3 regions of the Bradyrhizobium sp. SZCCHNR1015 genome follow, and region 1 is predicted to be linked to each of the others. Evidence: predicted binding sites of a transcription regulator. Region 1 holds the regulator's gene; each other region holds the start of a gene.
What was found. The regulator PhoB, encoded in region 1, activates phosphate uptake and scavenging genes when phosphate is short. The targets are predictions, from matches to a motif close to TGTCATNNANCTGTCAT.

Region 1 (4,615 bases):
GACGCTGCTGCGCATCTTCAACCGGATGTACGATCTCTACCCGGGCCAGCGCGCCGTGGGCCAGCTCATGCTGGACAACACCAACATCCTCGATCCCAAGCTCGACCTCAACCTGCTGCGTGCCCGTGTCGGCATGGTGTTCCAGAAGCCGACGCCGTTCCCGATGACGATCTACGAGAACATCGCCTTCGGCATCCGGCTTTATGAGAAGATCTCCAAGTCGGAGATGGACGACCGGGTCGAGAAGGCACTGCGCGGCGGCGCGTTGTGGAACGAGGTCAAGGACAAGCTCAACGCTTCGGGCCTGTCGCTGTCAGGCGGCCAGCAGCAGCGGCTGTGCATTGCGCGCACCGTGGCGGTCCGGCCGGAGGTGATCCTGTTCGACGAGCCGTGCTCGGCGCTCGATCCGATCTCGACCGCCAAGGTCGAGGAGCTGATCCAGGAGCTCGCCGAAAACTATACGATCGCCATCGTGACGCATAACATGCAGCAGGCGGCGCGCGTCTCCGACAAGACCGCCTTCATGTATCTCGGCGAGCTGATCGAGTTCGACGACACCAGCAAGATCTTCACCTCGCCGAGCGATCGGCGGACCCAGGATTACATCACCGGCCGGTTCGGCTGACGCCGACGACATTGACTTCAGGAGATCATCATGGCCAGTGAACATACCGCCAAGGCGTTCGACAGCGATCTGCAGGATCTCACCCGGCTGGTGTCGGAAATGGGCGGCCTCGCCGAGCGTCTGATCGTCGATTCCGTCGATGCGCTGGTGCGGCGCGACATCGCACTCGGCCAGAAGGTGGTCGCCACCGACGCCGAGGTCGACAAGCTGCAGCGCATCATCGAGGAGCGCGCCGTTCTTACCATCGCCCGGCGACAGCCGATGGCGGTCGACCTGCGCGAGATCGTCGGTGCGATGCGGGTCGCCACCGATCTGGAGCGCATCGGCGATCTCGCCAAGAACATCGGCAAGCGCGTCGCGGCGCTGGAGAGCGACTTCCATCCGCTCAAGCTGATCCGCGGGCTCGAGCACATGACCGACCTGGTGCAGTCGCAGGTCAAGACGGTGCTGGACGCCTATGCCGCGCACGACCTGCCGGCGGCGATGACGGTGTGGAAGGGCGACGAGGAGGTCGACGCCATCTGCACCTCGCTGTTCCGCGAACTCCTGACCTACATGATGGAGGATCCGCGCAACATCTCGTTCTGCATCCATCTGATGTTCTGCGCCAAGAACATCGAGCGCATCGGCGATCACGCGACCAACATCGCGGAGACCGTCTTCTATATGATCGAAGGCCAGCAGATCATGGACAAGCGCCCGAAGGGCGACATGACGAGCTTCGCATCGACGATCCCCGGCAACTGAGAGAGACGGTTCTGACATGGGCGCCCGAATTCTGGTGGTGGAGGACGAGGAGGCGCTGACGACGCTCCTGCGCTACAACCTCGAGGCCGAAGGCTACGAGGTCGAGACGGTGGCGCGCGGAGACGAGGCCGACACACGGCTGAAGGAGCGCGTTCCCGATCTCGTCGTGCTCGACTGGATGCTGCCGGGCCTGTCCGGCATCGAGCTGTGCCGCCGCCTGCGGGCGCGGTCCGAGACCCGGCAATTGCCGATCATCATGCTCACCGCGCGCGGCGAGGAGAGCGAGCGCGTGCGCGGCCTCGCGACCGGCGCCGACGACTACATCGTCAAGCCGTTCTCGGTGCCGGAGCTGCTGGCGCGCGTGAAGGGCCTGCTGCGGCGGGCGAGCCCGGAGCGGCTGGCGACCGTGCTGTCCTATGGCGACATCGAGCTCGACCGCGAGAAGCGCCGCGTGGCGCGCTCGGGACGGCCGATCGATCTCGGCCCGACCGAATACCGCCTGCTCGAGTTTTTCCTGGAGCATCCCGGCCGCGTGTTCAGCCGCGAGCAGCTGCTCGACAGCGTCTGGGGCCGCGACATCTATATCGACGAGCGCACGGTCGACGTCCATATCGGCCGCCTGCGCAAGCTGCTCAATCCGGGCCGCGAGCAGGACCCGATCCGCACCGTGCGCGGCGCCGGCTATGCGCTCGATGATCGCTTCGCCAAGAGCGAGCAGGTGTAAGGGGCGATCGGGCGTGAGGATGAAGCAGGTGTGAGGCGCGAGGGGGCCCGATTGAGGAGATCGCGGTCCGCTTTCCGCCACGCCGCCGCCGTCTTGATCGTGTCTGCTTCGTGGCCCGTCACGATGTTTCGGTCCCAGCGGACGCCCTTGATCAAGACCATCATCATATCTCTAGCCGTGCTGCTCGGCAGCGCGGCGGGCGCCGCGGCCGCCGAGCTCGAAGACGCGGTCGCCGCGGCGGGAAACGGACAGCACGCCGCGGCGATGCGCCGCCTGCTGCCGCTGGCCGCCAAGGGCGATGCGCGGGCGCAGTTCGACGTCGGCTTCATGGAGGCCTTCGGCTGGGGCCAACCGCGCAACCCCGCCGAGGCGCTGGCGTGGTATCGCAAGGCCGCCGATCAGGGCCTCGCCGTCGCCCAGCATTATCTCGGCATCGCCTATGTCAACGGCGAAGGTGTCGCGAGCAATTATGGCGAAGCCGGCCGCTGGTTCAGCCGCGCGGCAGCGCAGGGCTTCGCCCAGTCGCAATACATGCTGGGCCTGATGCTGCTCGACGGTCGCGGCGTGAAGCAGGACGTCGTGCAGGGCTACGCCTGGCTGGTGATGGCGGGTCGCAGCGGCGTGCGATCGGCCGGCCGCGACGTGCAGAGGGTCAAGCTGACCGAGCCGCAGCGCGTCCAGGCCCAGAGCGCCATTGCGGCCTGGCGGCCGAAGCCGGAATCGGCGGAGGCGGGCGTCGCCGCTCCGCGTCCGGAGCAACTGCTCGGGCTCGACCGCCACATCGGCGAGGTCGTCGATCCCACCTCGTGGCCGGCGTCGTCGATCGGCGTCGTCACCGTCGCGCAATACTCGACCGGCGGCTGGTGCACCGGCACGCTGGTCGCGCCGCGCGTCGTGCTCACCGCCGCGCATTGCGTGTTCAACGGCGTCGCGCAGGTCAGCCCCGGCAATGTCCGCTTCCTGGCCGGCATGAACAGGGGCACGCCGGCGGCATCGTCGGTCGCCGACAAGCTGATCGTGGCGCCGGACTTCGTCCCGACCCGGCACGACAGATGGTCGCTCGACCGCTCGCCCGCCGATTGGGCGCTGATCGTGCTGAAGGATGCGCTGCCCTCGAAGCCGGTCGCGGTCAAGGCGCTGACGCGGGAGGAACTGCAGGCTGCGACCAAGGCTGGCGCCATTTCCGAGATCGGCTACGGCCAGGAGCGGCGCTATTCGCCGACCGGCCAGCGCAATTGCAGCGCCGGCATGACCAGCGATGCCCGGCTGCTGACGGTGCATTGCCTCGCCAATTTCGGCTATTCGGGCTCGCCGATCCTGGCCGAGGTCGGCGGGCAGCCGACCGTTGTCGGCATCTTCTCGGCGTTCCACGAGGAGACCCGGCTGATGTTCGCCGCGCCCGCCAGCCAGTTCGAGGCGGTCGTGCGGCGCGAGATTGCGGCGCAGAGTGCCTCTGCGCGGTGAAGGGGGAGGGGACGAGAGAGGTCCCGCCGCTGGTCACGATCTGTGCGCGACTGGATAGCGGGTTGCCAAGCGAGCGGGCGATCCGGCAAGTGCAGCCGATTTTTCCTGCAGCTTTCGCCTGCCGCGGCCCTTACCGAACTGGCCTGCCTCTTGCTATGGTCCGAGTATGACGATTGTTCCAATTGATCATCCTCGTGCCCCGCGGCTGTTGTGGTGGCGGTCGCAGCCCGGCAGGACCGTTGCGCTCGTCGCCGGGCTGGTCGCCGCCAACGCGCTCGCCTGGGCCTGGGCCTTCGCGCTCTACGCCGACCGGCCCGCCATCGTCGGCACCGCGCTGCTGGCCTGGCTGCTCGGTCTGCGCCATGCCGTCGATGCGGACCACATCGCGGCGATCGACAACGTCGTGCGGAAGCTGGTGCAGGACGGTCGCGCCCCGCGCGCCGCCGGCCTCTATTTTGCGCTCGGCCATTCCAGCGTCGTCGTCATCGCCACCATCGTGGTGAGCCTGGCGGCCGGCGCAGATCTGTTGAGTGAGGACAGCGCCATCCGTGCGATCGGCGGCACCATCGGCACCTCGGTCTCCGCAGGCTTCCTGCTGCTGATCGCCTTCGCGAATCTGGTGCTGTTCGTGAACCTCTGGCGCCGCCCATCCCACCCCCATTCCGACATGGATGCCGCCGGTAGCGCCGGGCGGGGCCTGCTCATTCGTCTGCTGCGGCCGGTGCTCCGCGTCGTGTCCCGCGCCTGGCACATGTACCCGCTCGGCTTCCTGTTCGGCCTCGGCTTCGACACCGCCAGCGAAATCGGGCTGCTCAGCCTGTCGGCGACCGAGGCGGCGCGTGGGGCGAGCCTGGCGCATGTGCTGGTATTCCCGGCGCTGTTCGCCGCGGCGATGGCCACCGTCGACACCGCCGACAGCATGCTGATGGCCGGCGCCTATCGCTGGGCGCTCACGGATCCCGCGCGCAAGCGGCGCTACAATCTGGTCATCACCGGCGCCTCGGTCGCGATCGCGCTGGTGATCGGCGGCGTCGAGGCGGTCGCGCTGCTGACGC
Region 2 (4,615 bases), on a different contig from region 1:
CCTCGCCCTCGGATGTGGTGATGGCGACGCCGGCCGCAAGGCGCGTGCCGTCGTCGCCAAGGCCTCAGCCGCGCATCGTCGCGGCGATCGCGTTCATCGCCTTGGCGAGCTCGATGTCGCGCAGGGTCACGCCGCCGGCGTCATGGGTCGTGAGGACCACCTCGACGGTGCGGTAGACGTTGCGCCACTCGGGATGATGGTCAGCCTTTTCGGCGACCAGGGCGACGCGGGTCATGAAGCCGAAGGCTTCGTTGAAGTCTGTGAATGTGAACGTGCGGGCGATGGCCTCACGGCCCACCGCCTCGGACCAGCCGGGAAGCTCCCGCAAGGCAGTGGCGCGTGCCTCCGCCGACAATCGTTGCGGCATCTCGATCTCCTCTCGTGGTGCAATCGACCGGACACGTGGCAACATCCGGGCGATTGCGGGGTCTACCTCCAGCCGGATCGCGCCGGGGTCCGCCCGATCAGAGCCTTGTCACAGGCCGTTGCCGGAGGGGCTCGGACCTGTCCCGATCCCCCGGTGGCTGGTGCGATGGTAACCATGACGCAGATGTCACCCCGGGCGGACAAGAAATTTGCTACAGTTCAGCTCTATCGAGGGACGACGTGGCCAGACGAAGCCGCCTGTGGCATCGCCCGGGCCCAGGACCACCGGAGGACAGAATCTGGTAGATGCTCAGACCACGCCAGCGCAGCGCTCACGGATGCGCCCTGCCGTGTTCATCGTCATCGCCGGGATCCTTGCGGTCGTCGGCGCTTTGACGGGTGCCTACTATTTTGCGATGCGTCCCGTGGTGCTCAAGATCGCGGTCGGTCCGCCCAACAGCGACGACCTGAAGGTCGTCCAGGCCCTGACCCAGGCCTTTTCCCAGTCGCACGCCTCCGTCAGGCTGCGGCCGGTTCCGACCGAGGGCGCCGCCGAGAGCGCGCAGGCGCTGGCCGCCGCCAAGGTGGATCTTGCGATCGTGCGGGGTGACCTCGAGGTCCCAAAGAACGCACAGGCGGTGGCGACGCTGCGCAAGAACGTCGTCATCCTCTGGGTGCCCTCGTCCGGCAAGGGCAAGAGCCGCAAAGGTGGCGCCAAGATCACGAAGATCTCGCAGCTCGCGGGCCACAAAGTCGGCATCATCGGCCGGACGCCGGCGAACGCGAACCTGCTGAAGGTCATCCTGCGCCAATATGGCGTCGACCCCAGCAAGGTCGAGATCGTCCAATTCCCGATCACCGAGGCCGCCGAAGCGGTCCGAAGCCAGAGGGCCGATGTCTATCTGGCGGCCGGTCCCATCAACAGCAAGATCACGGCGGATGCGATCGCCGCCGCCACAAAGGAAAGCGGGCCTCCGACGTTCCTGGCCATCGATTCCGCCGCAGCCATCGCACAGAACCATCCCGAATACGAGGCCACCGAGATTCCGGCCGGCGCGTTCGGCGGGGCGCCCGATCGCCCCGAAGATGAAGTGAAGACGATCAGCTTCAATCACCACATCGTGGCACGCAAGGGCCTCACCGACTCGACGGTCTCGACGTTCACGCATCAGCTGTTCTCGGTGCGCCAGCAATTGCTGTCGGAATTTCCGCTTGCCGCCAAGATCGAGACGCCGGACACCGACAAGGACGCGGCGATCCCCGCTCATCCCGGCGCGGCGGCGTTCGTCGACGGCGAGGAGAAGACCTTCCTCGACCGCTACAGCGACTACATCTGGTGGAGCCTGATGGCGCTTTCGGCGATGGGTTCGGCCGGTGCGTGGTTCGCCGGCTATCTCAAGCGCGACGAACGCACCATCAACACCTCGCTGCGCGATCGTCTGCTGGAGATGATCACCATCGCGCGCAGGAGCGATTCGACCGAGGAGCTCGACCAATTGCAGAGCGAGGCCGACGAGATCCTGCGCAACACGCTGACCTTCTTCGAGGACGGTGCGATCGAGCACGCTGCGTTGACCGCGTTCAACATCGCGCTCGAGCAGTTCCACAACGCGGTGGCCGATCGCAAGCTCATCCTGATGAGCATGCCCGCCAATCTGCAGCGAACCGGCGCGCAGTTGCGTGCCGCCGGCACCTGAGGTCGGACCACGCTTGCGCTGCGGCCGTGTCACGCGGCGGCCGGGGCGCGATTGTAATTCCAGCGTCATCAATCTTTCCTAGGTCTGCCGGGCCGTGACTCGCGCCTGCTCCCGCGCGCGATCCGACCAGGAGATCCGCATGACGCTTCGCATTCCTCGACCGCACACAGCCCTGTCCCGCCGCCGCTTCCTGTCGACGGCCGCCGCAGCCGGCGTCACGACGCTGGCGATGCCCTATCTGAGCCGCGCCGCCGACCGGCCGCAGATCACGCATGGCGTGCAGTCCGGCGACGTCGGCATGGATGGCGGCGTGGTCTGGGCGCGTGCCGATCGGCCGTCGCAGATGCTGGTCGAGGTGGCGACCACCGAATCGTTCAAGGACGCGCGGGCGCTGCCACCGATCGCCGCGCTTCCGGAGAGCGACTTCACGGCCAAGATGCTGATCGAAGGCCTGCCGAGCGGCCAGGACATCTTCTACCGCGTCAAGTTCCGCGACCTGTCGCATACCGCGGTCGAAAGCGAGGCCGTGGCCGGCCGCTTCCGCACCGCGCCCGGCAACAAGCGCGACGTCTCGTTCGTCTGGGGCGGGGATGTGGCGGGGCAGGGCTGGGGCATCAATCCCGATGATGGCGGCATGTTCACCTTTGCGACGATGAAGAAGCACCGCCCGGATTTCTTCCTGCATTCCGGCGACACCATCTATGCCGACGGCCCGATCAAGTCCGAGGTAAAGCTGCCGGACAACAAGGTGTGGAAGAACCTCACCGTGGAAGAGAAGGCCAAGGTCGCCGAGACGCTCGACGAATTCCGAGCCGCCCACAAATACAATTTCCTCGACGAGAACGTTCGCGCCTTCAATGCCGAGGTGCCGATCTTCGTGCAGTGGGACGATCATGAGGTCACCAACAACTGGTCGGCTTCCAAGGAGCTGCCGGCGAGCTACAAGGAGCGCAACATCCAGCTGCTCGCGGCCCGCGCGGCGCGCGCCTTCCACGAGATGTATCCGATGCGCGAGAGCATCATCGAGCCGGGCCGCGTCTATCGCACCATCAACTACGGTCCGCATCTCGACGTGTTCGTGCTCGACGAGCGCAGCTACCGCGGCGCCAACGGTCCCAATCTCGAGGACAAATATGGCCCGGCGTCCTACTTCATCGGGCCGGAGCAGATGCGCTGGCTGAAGCAGGCGCTGCTCAATTCGCGCGCGACCTGGAAGGTGATCGCCTCCGACATGCCGCTCAGCATCATCGTCTATGACGACGCGGCCAACAAGAAGGGCTCGGAAGCCATCGCCCAGGGTGACGGCCCGGCGCGCGGCCGCGAGCTCGAGATTGCCGAGATCCTGCGCTTCATCAAGACGGCGCCGATCCAGAACACGGTGTGGCTGACGGCGGACGTGCACTACGCGGCCGCGCATTATTACGATCCGAACAAGGCGCAGTTCCAGGACTTCGAGCCGTTCTGGGAGTTCGTCTCCGGTCCGTTGCATGCCGGCACGTTCGGTCCGAACGAGCTCGACAACACCTTCGGCCCCGAGGTGCGCTTCATCAAGGCGCCCGGCCTCGACAAGCAGAACCTGCCGCCATCGGCCGGGATGCAGTTCTTCGGCCACGTCAAGATCGAAGGCGCAACGGGCCAGATGACCGTGACCCTGCGGGATCGCGCCGACGTCGCGCTGTGGTCGACCACGCTCGATCCGAAGCTCGGCTGAGGTCTTGTTGCTCGGCGGCAACACGATCGCGTGCTGCGACGGCAACTAATCGCGTCGCCGCAGCACGGCCTCCAGCGCCTCGGTCGGGCACGGCTTCGGCAGCCGCGGCCGGTCGGCGAATGCGGCCGGCACGCGGTCGGCGCCATAACCGGTCGAGAATGCGAAGGGAATGCCGAGCGCCGCCAGCCGCTCGGCAATCGCAAAGCTCTTCTCGCGGACCAGGCCGACATCGAGGAGTGCGAATTGCGGGACACGCTCGGCGATCATGGCGAGCGCGGTGGCGACGTCGGCTGCGATCCTGATGTCGGGAACGCCGAGGTCGGTGATCGTGTCTTCCAATCCGAGCGCAATGATGGGGTCGTCTTCGACGACCAGCACATGCTGATAGAACTCGGGCACGCCTGATTGCGAGCTGGTCATGGGATCTGCGGGTTCCAGGAGGAGGGACGGACCCCGCGGCCGGCGCCTCCTCTCGAGCGCGCTGGCGGGTTCCTGGAACCAAGGCAGCATATCAGAGTTCCTCTGTCGGTGCACTTGTGAACACAAGGAGCACGGATCACGCACATGCGTTGCGCACGGGGGATGACGATGCTGAGCCAGGGTGTGACCACGCTGAGCCGGGAACGGCCCTACAACAACCTGCTGCGGCGGCTCAGTCCGGCTGACTACGCGCTGATCTCGCCGAATCTGGTCGAGGACACGGCAACGCCGAACGAGCTGCTCTACAGTCCGGGCGACGACGTGCAGATCGTGCATTTTCCCTGCGGGCCGGCGCTGACGTCCTATCTCGTTCCCAATGAGGACGGTCGCGACGTCGAGACCATCCTGGTCGGCCGCGAGG
Region 3 (4,615 bases), on a different contig from region 1:
ACTCCTCGTCCTGCGCCGGTGCAACCATGTCTTCGCCGAGCTCGCGCGCGCGCAGGGCACGGTCGACCAGGGCCATCGACATCGTCTTGCGCTCGCTCTGCCCGAAGGCGAGGCCATAACCGCGGGTGAAGCACGGCGGCTCGGTCGCCGAGCCCTTGAACTGGTTCACCATCTGACATTCGGTCAGCTCGACCGATCCGAGCGGCACCGCGAAGCCGACCTCCTCGGCCAAGAACTCGACCTCGACTTCGCCGAAGCGGATCTCGCCGGCAAAGGGATGGTTGCGGCCATAGCCGCGCTGGGTCGAGTAGCCGAGCGCGAGCAGAAAGCCCTCATCGCCACGGGCCAGGTTCTGCAGCCGCAGATCGCGGTCGGCGGGAAAGCTCAGGGGATCACGGGTGAGATCGCCGACCGGCGCGCCAACCTCGGCTTGCGGCGACGGCTCGATCAGCCCGTCCTGTCCGAGAATGTCGGTGACGCGCGGCGTCGGCGCATTCGGCGCCTCGGCGCGGGCCGGCAGCTCCGGCTCGACGCCGGCCGCCAACTGCGGATCGAGCAGCCGATGCGTATAGTCGAAGGTCGGCCCGAGCACCTGGCCGCCGGGAATGTCCTTGAAGGTCGACGAGACACGCCGCTGCACCCGCATTGCGCCGGTATCGACCGGCTCGCTCGCGCCGAAGCGCGGCAGCGTTGCGCGAAAGGCGCGCACCAGAAAGATCGCCTCGATCAGATCACCGCGCGCCTGCTTGATCGCCAGCGCCGCGAGCTCGCGATCGTACAGCGAGCCTTCGCTCATCACGCGATCGACGGCGAGCCCCAACTGCTCGGAGACCTGCGCCAGCGACAGCTCCGGCACATCGCGATCACCCCGGCGCTCATGCGCCAGCAGCCGGTGCGCGTTCTCGATGGCGCGCTCGCCACCCTTGACGGCAACATACATGCCTCACTCTCCTGCGGAAACGAGCCGGGTCGTTCGCGGGATGGCGACGATGGACGAGCCATCGACCAGCACGACGTCGACACCACGCGGAAACAGCCTCTCATTGATCGACAGCCGCTCGAACAGGTCAGTCGGCGCGACCGTCGCACGGAACGATGTCGTCCGGTCGATGCCCGGACCACGCAGCTCGAACGCCGGACCTCTGGACAAGCTCGGCACCTGCAGGACCAGCGTCGTCGAGCGATCGGGATATTCGGCACTGCCGAGCGCGAATGAAGTCAGATCGGGAAGCGTTTCCGGGTCCGCCGCGACCGCAAAGCAGGCGAGCGCCGCGTCGGCGACGATCGGCGCCCCCGTATGAAACTTGAGCCAGGCGCCGACCTCGGACGTGCCGGCGAGCGGCGCATCAAGCCAGATCGGCGTATCGTGATCGAACAGGGTCAACGCGATCGCGGCGGCACCTGGCATCAACGACGACGGCCGGCCTACATTGCCCTCGACCTGTCGCAGACTTCCCGGACGCGCCATGGCCTCCATGACGATACGGAAGGTGGATTGCGCGGACAGCACATTGTCGGCGAAGCCGGGCTGCAGATCGGAAGCGGCGGCACCCATCAGCCTTCTCCTCGCACCATCGTATAGAAATCGACACGCGTGGCCGCAGCCTGCTCCGCGCGGTGGGCCCGCGATGCACGCATCTGCGCCTGCAGCGGTGCGACCACCTGCGTCTCGATCGATCGCACATGGCTTGATGACTGGATCATCGCGTCACACAGCGCGATCAGGCGCGCCTTGCCGGCGTCGCGTCCCAGCACATAGCCGAACCCGACCTCGCCGCTCTCGAGCCGCACCGCGGCGCGCGACACCGTCGCCTCGCCGACATTGAACGGCGCACCGTCGCCGCCGATCCGTCCCCGCAGCATCACCAGGCCATTCTCCGCCGGACGAAGATCGCGATACTCAGGCACCGCGAGGTCATTCAGCCTGGCGCGGATGTCCGCATGCGAGGCATGCGCCAATACCCGCATCGCCGCCCTGCGCCGGTCCTGAATCGTGGTCTCGCCGTCCATCGTCATCCCGATCTTGCCGTCTCGAAGTTGTCTATGTTAATAGACAACTTCGTAGCGAAGCGCCATGACTGTTTGATGACATGGGCGTGATTTCAGGCCAGACAGCGGAGAGCCGTGGATGAGCATGCAAGGCGCCGATTCGGGCGTGGCGCTGTGGCGGCGGGTGGCCGACGGCATCGAGCGCGACATCGCCGACGGCCGCTTCGCGGCCGGAACGCGCCTGCCCGGCGAGACCGAAATCGCCGAAACCTATCGCGTCAACCGTCATACGGTGCGTCGCGCGCTCGCGACCTTGGCGGAGCGCGGCCTCGTGCGCGCCGAGCGCGGCAGCGGCACCTATGTCGAAGCGCCTCGTCTGTCATATCCTCTGAGATCGCGCACCAGGTTCTCCGAGATCGTGGGGGCCGGCGGGCGCGAGCCGCGTGGACAGCTGATCGCAGCGTCCGAAGAGCCCGCGACGCGCGAGCTCGCGCGCGAGCTGCGATTGAAGACGGGCGCACCATTGGTGCGGATCGAGGCGCTGCGTCTCGCCGACAAGACGCCGATCTGCGCGAGCACATCCTGGCTGTCGGCCGAGCGTTTCCCCGAGGCCGGCCACATCTTCGCGTCGGTGCGCTCGATGACCGCCTTGCTCGCCCATTACGGCATTCGCGACTATCGCCGCGGCGCGACCAGGATCACGGCGGCAATCGCCGACGCGAGCGACGCCGCGCGGCTCGACCTCGCGCTGGGCCGTCCGGTGCTGGTGGTCGACAGCACCGATGTCGATGCCGACGGGACGCCGCTCGTCAGCAAGCGCTCGCGTTTCGCCGCGGAGCGCGTGACGTTCGAGGTGGAGAGCTAGACCAGACGTCCGCTACTCCCCCGTGCGCGCTCAGTCGATGAGCGAGCCGTCCTGATTGAAGAACGGATGCGGCCCGTCGAAATCGCCGATCGGCACCTGATGGGTGACGACCGTTCCGAATCCCGGTCCTGGAAACCAGGCATGAAGGTGAAAGGCCGGCGGCTCGACCCGGAAGGATGGCGGGCGCAGCTCGGCCAGATCGAGCGCGACGGCATGGTTCGGCGCTGGACAGATCGTGCAGGGAATGCCTGCAAACCGGGTCAGCGTCGCGCGATGAACGTGACCGCATCCGATCAGTTGCACCCGCGGATGGCGCGCGAGGATCGCCGCGAGATCGTCGGCATTGCGCAGGTTCTGCCGGTCCATGTGCCAGATGCCGGTGGTGAATGGCGGGTGGTGCAGGAACAGCAGGGCCGGCCTTTCGCTGGAGGTGGACAGCCTGGCATCGAGCCATTGTAGACTCGCCTCGTCCAATTCGCCATGCGGATGGCCGGGCACGCTGGAATCGAGCAGAAGCAGATCGAGACCGGCCAGTTCCACATGCTGGTTCAGTGGCGCCGACTGCTCATGAGCAGCGCCGGGAAACGCCGCGCGCATCAGTTCGCGGGAATCGTGATTGCCTGGTACGGCGGCGAATGGAATCTCGAGGCCGGCAAGAAGATCTTTCAGATGATCGTACTCGGCCGGCGACGGCGTATCGGCGAGATCGCCCGAGATCACCACCAGATCGAGCTTCGGCGCGAACCGGTTGAGCTCCATGATGCAACGGGCCAGCGCACGCGCCGTATCGACGCGGCGGTAGGCGAGCCGGCCGGGCGCCTTGATGTGCAGGTCGGAGATCTGGGCAATGGTGACGGGGCTCTTGGTCATCGGCTGATCAACCCTTCTCCGGCAGCAGACGAATGGACTCGGGCGCAATCCGCAGGCCGATCCGCTCGCCCGCAGCGACCCTGATCGTATTCGGCGCGTCCACGGTCAGTGCGATCGAGGCGGCATCGCGGACGATGATCCGCTGCCGGTCGCCGGCAAAGCGGACGCTGTCGACGACGCCGCTCAGGCTCGATGCCGCGGGGTCGACGATCGCGATCGTTTCCGGCCGAACCATCGCCACCGCTTGGCTGCGCGGACCGGGATCGGCGATCGGCTGCCGGCCTCCCGGCAGAACGAGCTGGCCGCCGTCGAGCGGCGCCTCGATGATGTTGGCCGCGCCGACGAACTCCGCGACGAAACGATCGGCCGGCGCAAAATAGACCTCTTGCGGCGTCCCGATCTGGGCGATCGCGCCCTTGCGCATCACGACGATGCGGTCGCCGAGCTCCATGGCTTCAGCCTGATCATGCGTGACGTAGATCGCCGTGATGCCGAGCGTGCGCAACAGGCCGTTGAGCTCGCCGCGCAGGCGCTCCCGCAAGGCGGCATCGAGTGCGGTGAGCGGCTCGTCGAGCAGCAGCACGCTCGGGCGGATGGCGACTGCGCGCGCCAGCGCGACGCGCTGACGCTGACCGCCCGAGAGCTGATCGATGCGCCGGTCTTCAAGACCGCCCAGATTGGTCAGCGCGACCAGCTCGGCGACGCGCGCGGCGCGCTCCGGCTTGGCCACGCGGCGGATCTTGAGCCCGTAGCCGATATTGTCCGCAACCGTCATGTTGGGGAACAGCGCGTAGGACTGGAACACCATGCCGACATTGCGCTTCTCGATCGGCTGTCGCGTCAGATCCTTGCCGTCGAACAGCACGCGCCCCCCCGCATCGGGCGTTTCGA

Region 2: the regulator PhoB is predicted to act here: its motif matches at 2,116-2,132, upstream of QX128_RS22820 (alkaline phosphatase D family protein).
Region 3: the regulator PhoB is predicted to act here: its motif matches at 2,075-2,091, upstream of phnF (phosphonate metabolism transcriptional regulator PhnF).

What each region holds. Positions count from the first base shown of each region.
Region 1 covers NZ_JAUEYW010000002.1:474,908-479,522, forward strand. The annotation lists gene pstB (phosphate ABC transporter ATP-binding protein PstB) at 1-625, shown strand, start outside; gene phoU (phosphate signaling complex protein PhoU) at 656-1,372, shown strand; gene phoB (phosphate regulon transcriptional regulator PhoB) at 1,389-2,096, shown strand; gene QX128_RS05900 (trypsin-like serine protease) at 2,244-3,560, shown strand; gene QX128_RS05905 (HoxN/HupN/NixA family nickel/cobalt transporter) at 3,727-4,615, shown strand, end outside.
Region 2 covers NZ_JAUEYW010000013.1:202,687-207,301, reverse strand. The annotation lists gene QX128_RS22830 (4a-hydroxytetrahydrobiopterin dehydratase) at 65-367, opposite strand; gene QX128_RS22825 (TAXI family TRAP transporter solute-binding subunit) at 717-2,063, shown strand; gene QX128_RS22820 (alkaline phosphatase D family protein) at 2,203-3,774, shown strand; gene QX128_RS22815 (response regulator) at 3,820-4,194, opposite strand; gene QX128_RS22810 (Crp/Fnr family transcriptional regulator) at 4,363-4,615, shown strand, end outside.
Region 3 covers NZ_JAUEYW010000016.1:216,409-221,023, forward strand. The annotation lists gene QX128_RS26645 (carbon-phosphorus lyase complex subunit PhnI) at 1-940, opposite strand, end outside; gene phnH (phosphonate C-P lyase system protein PhnH) at 944-1,555, opposite strand; gene phnG (phosphonate C-P lyase system protein PhnG) at 1,555-2,010, opposite strand; gene phnF (phosphonate metabolism transcriptional regulator PhnF) at 2,129-2,854, shown strand; gene QX128_RS26665 (phosphodiesterase) at 2,885-3,724, opposite strand; gene QX128_RS26670 (ABC transporter ATP-binding protein) at 3,732-4,615, opposite strand, start outside.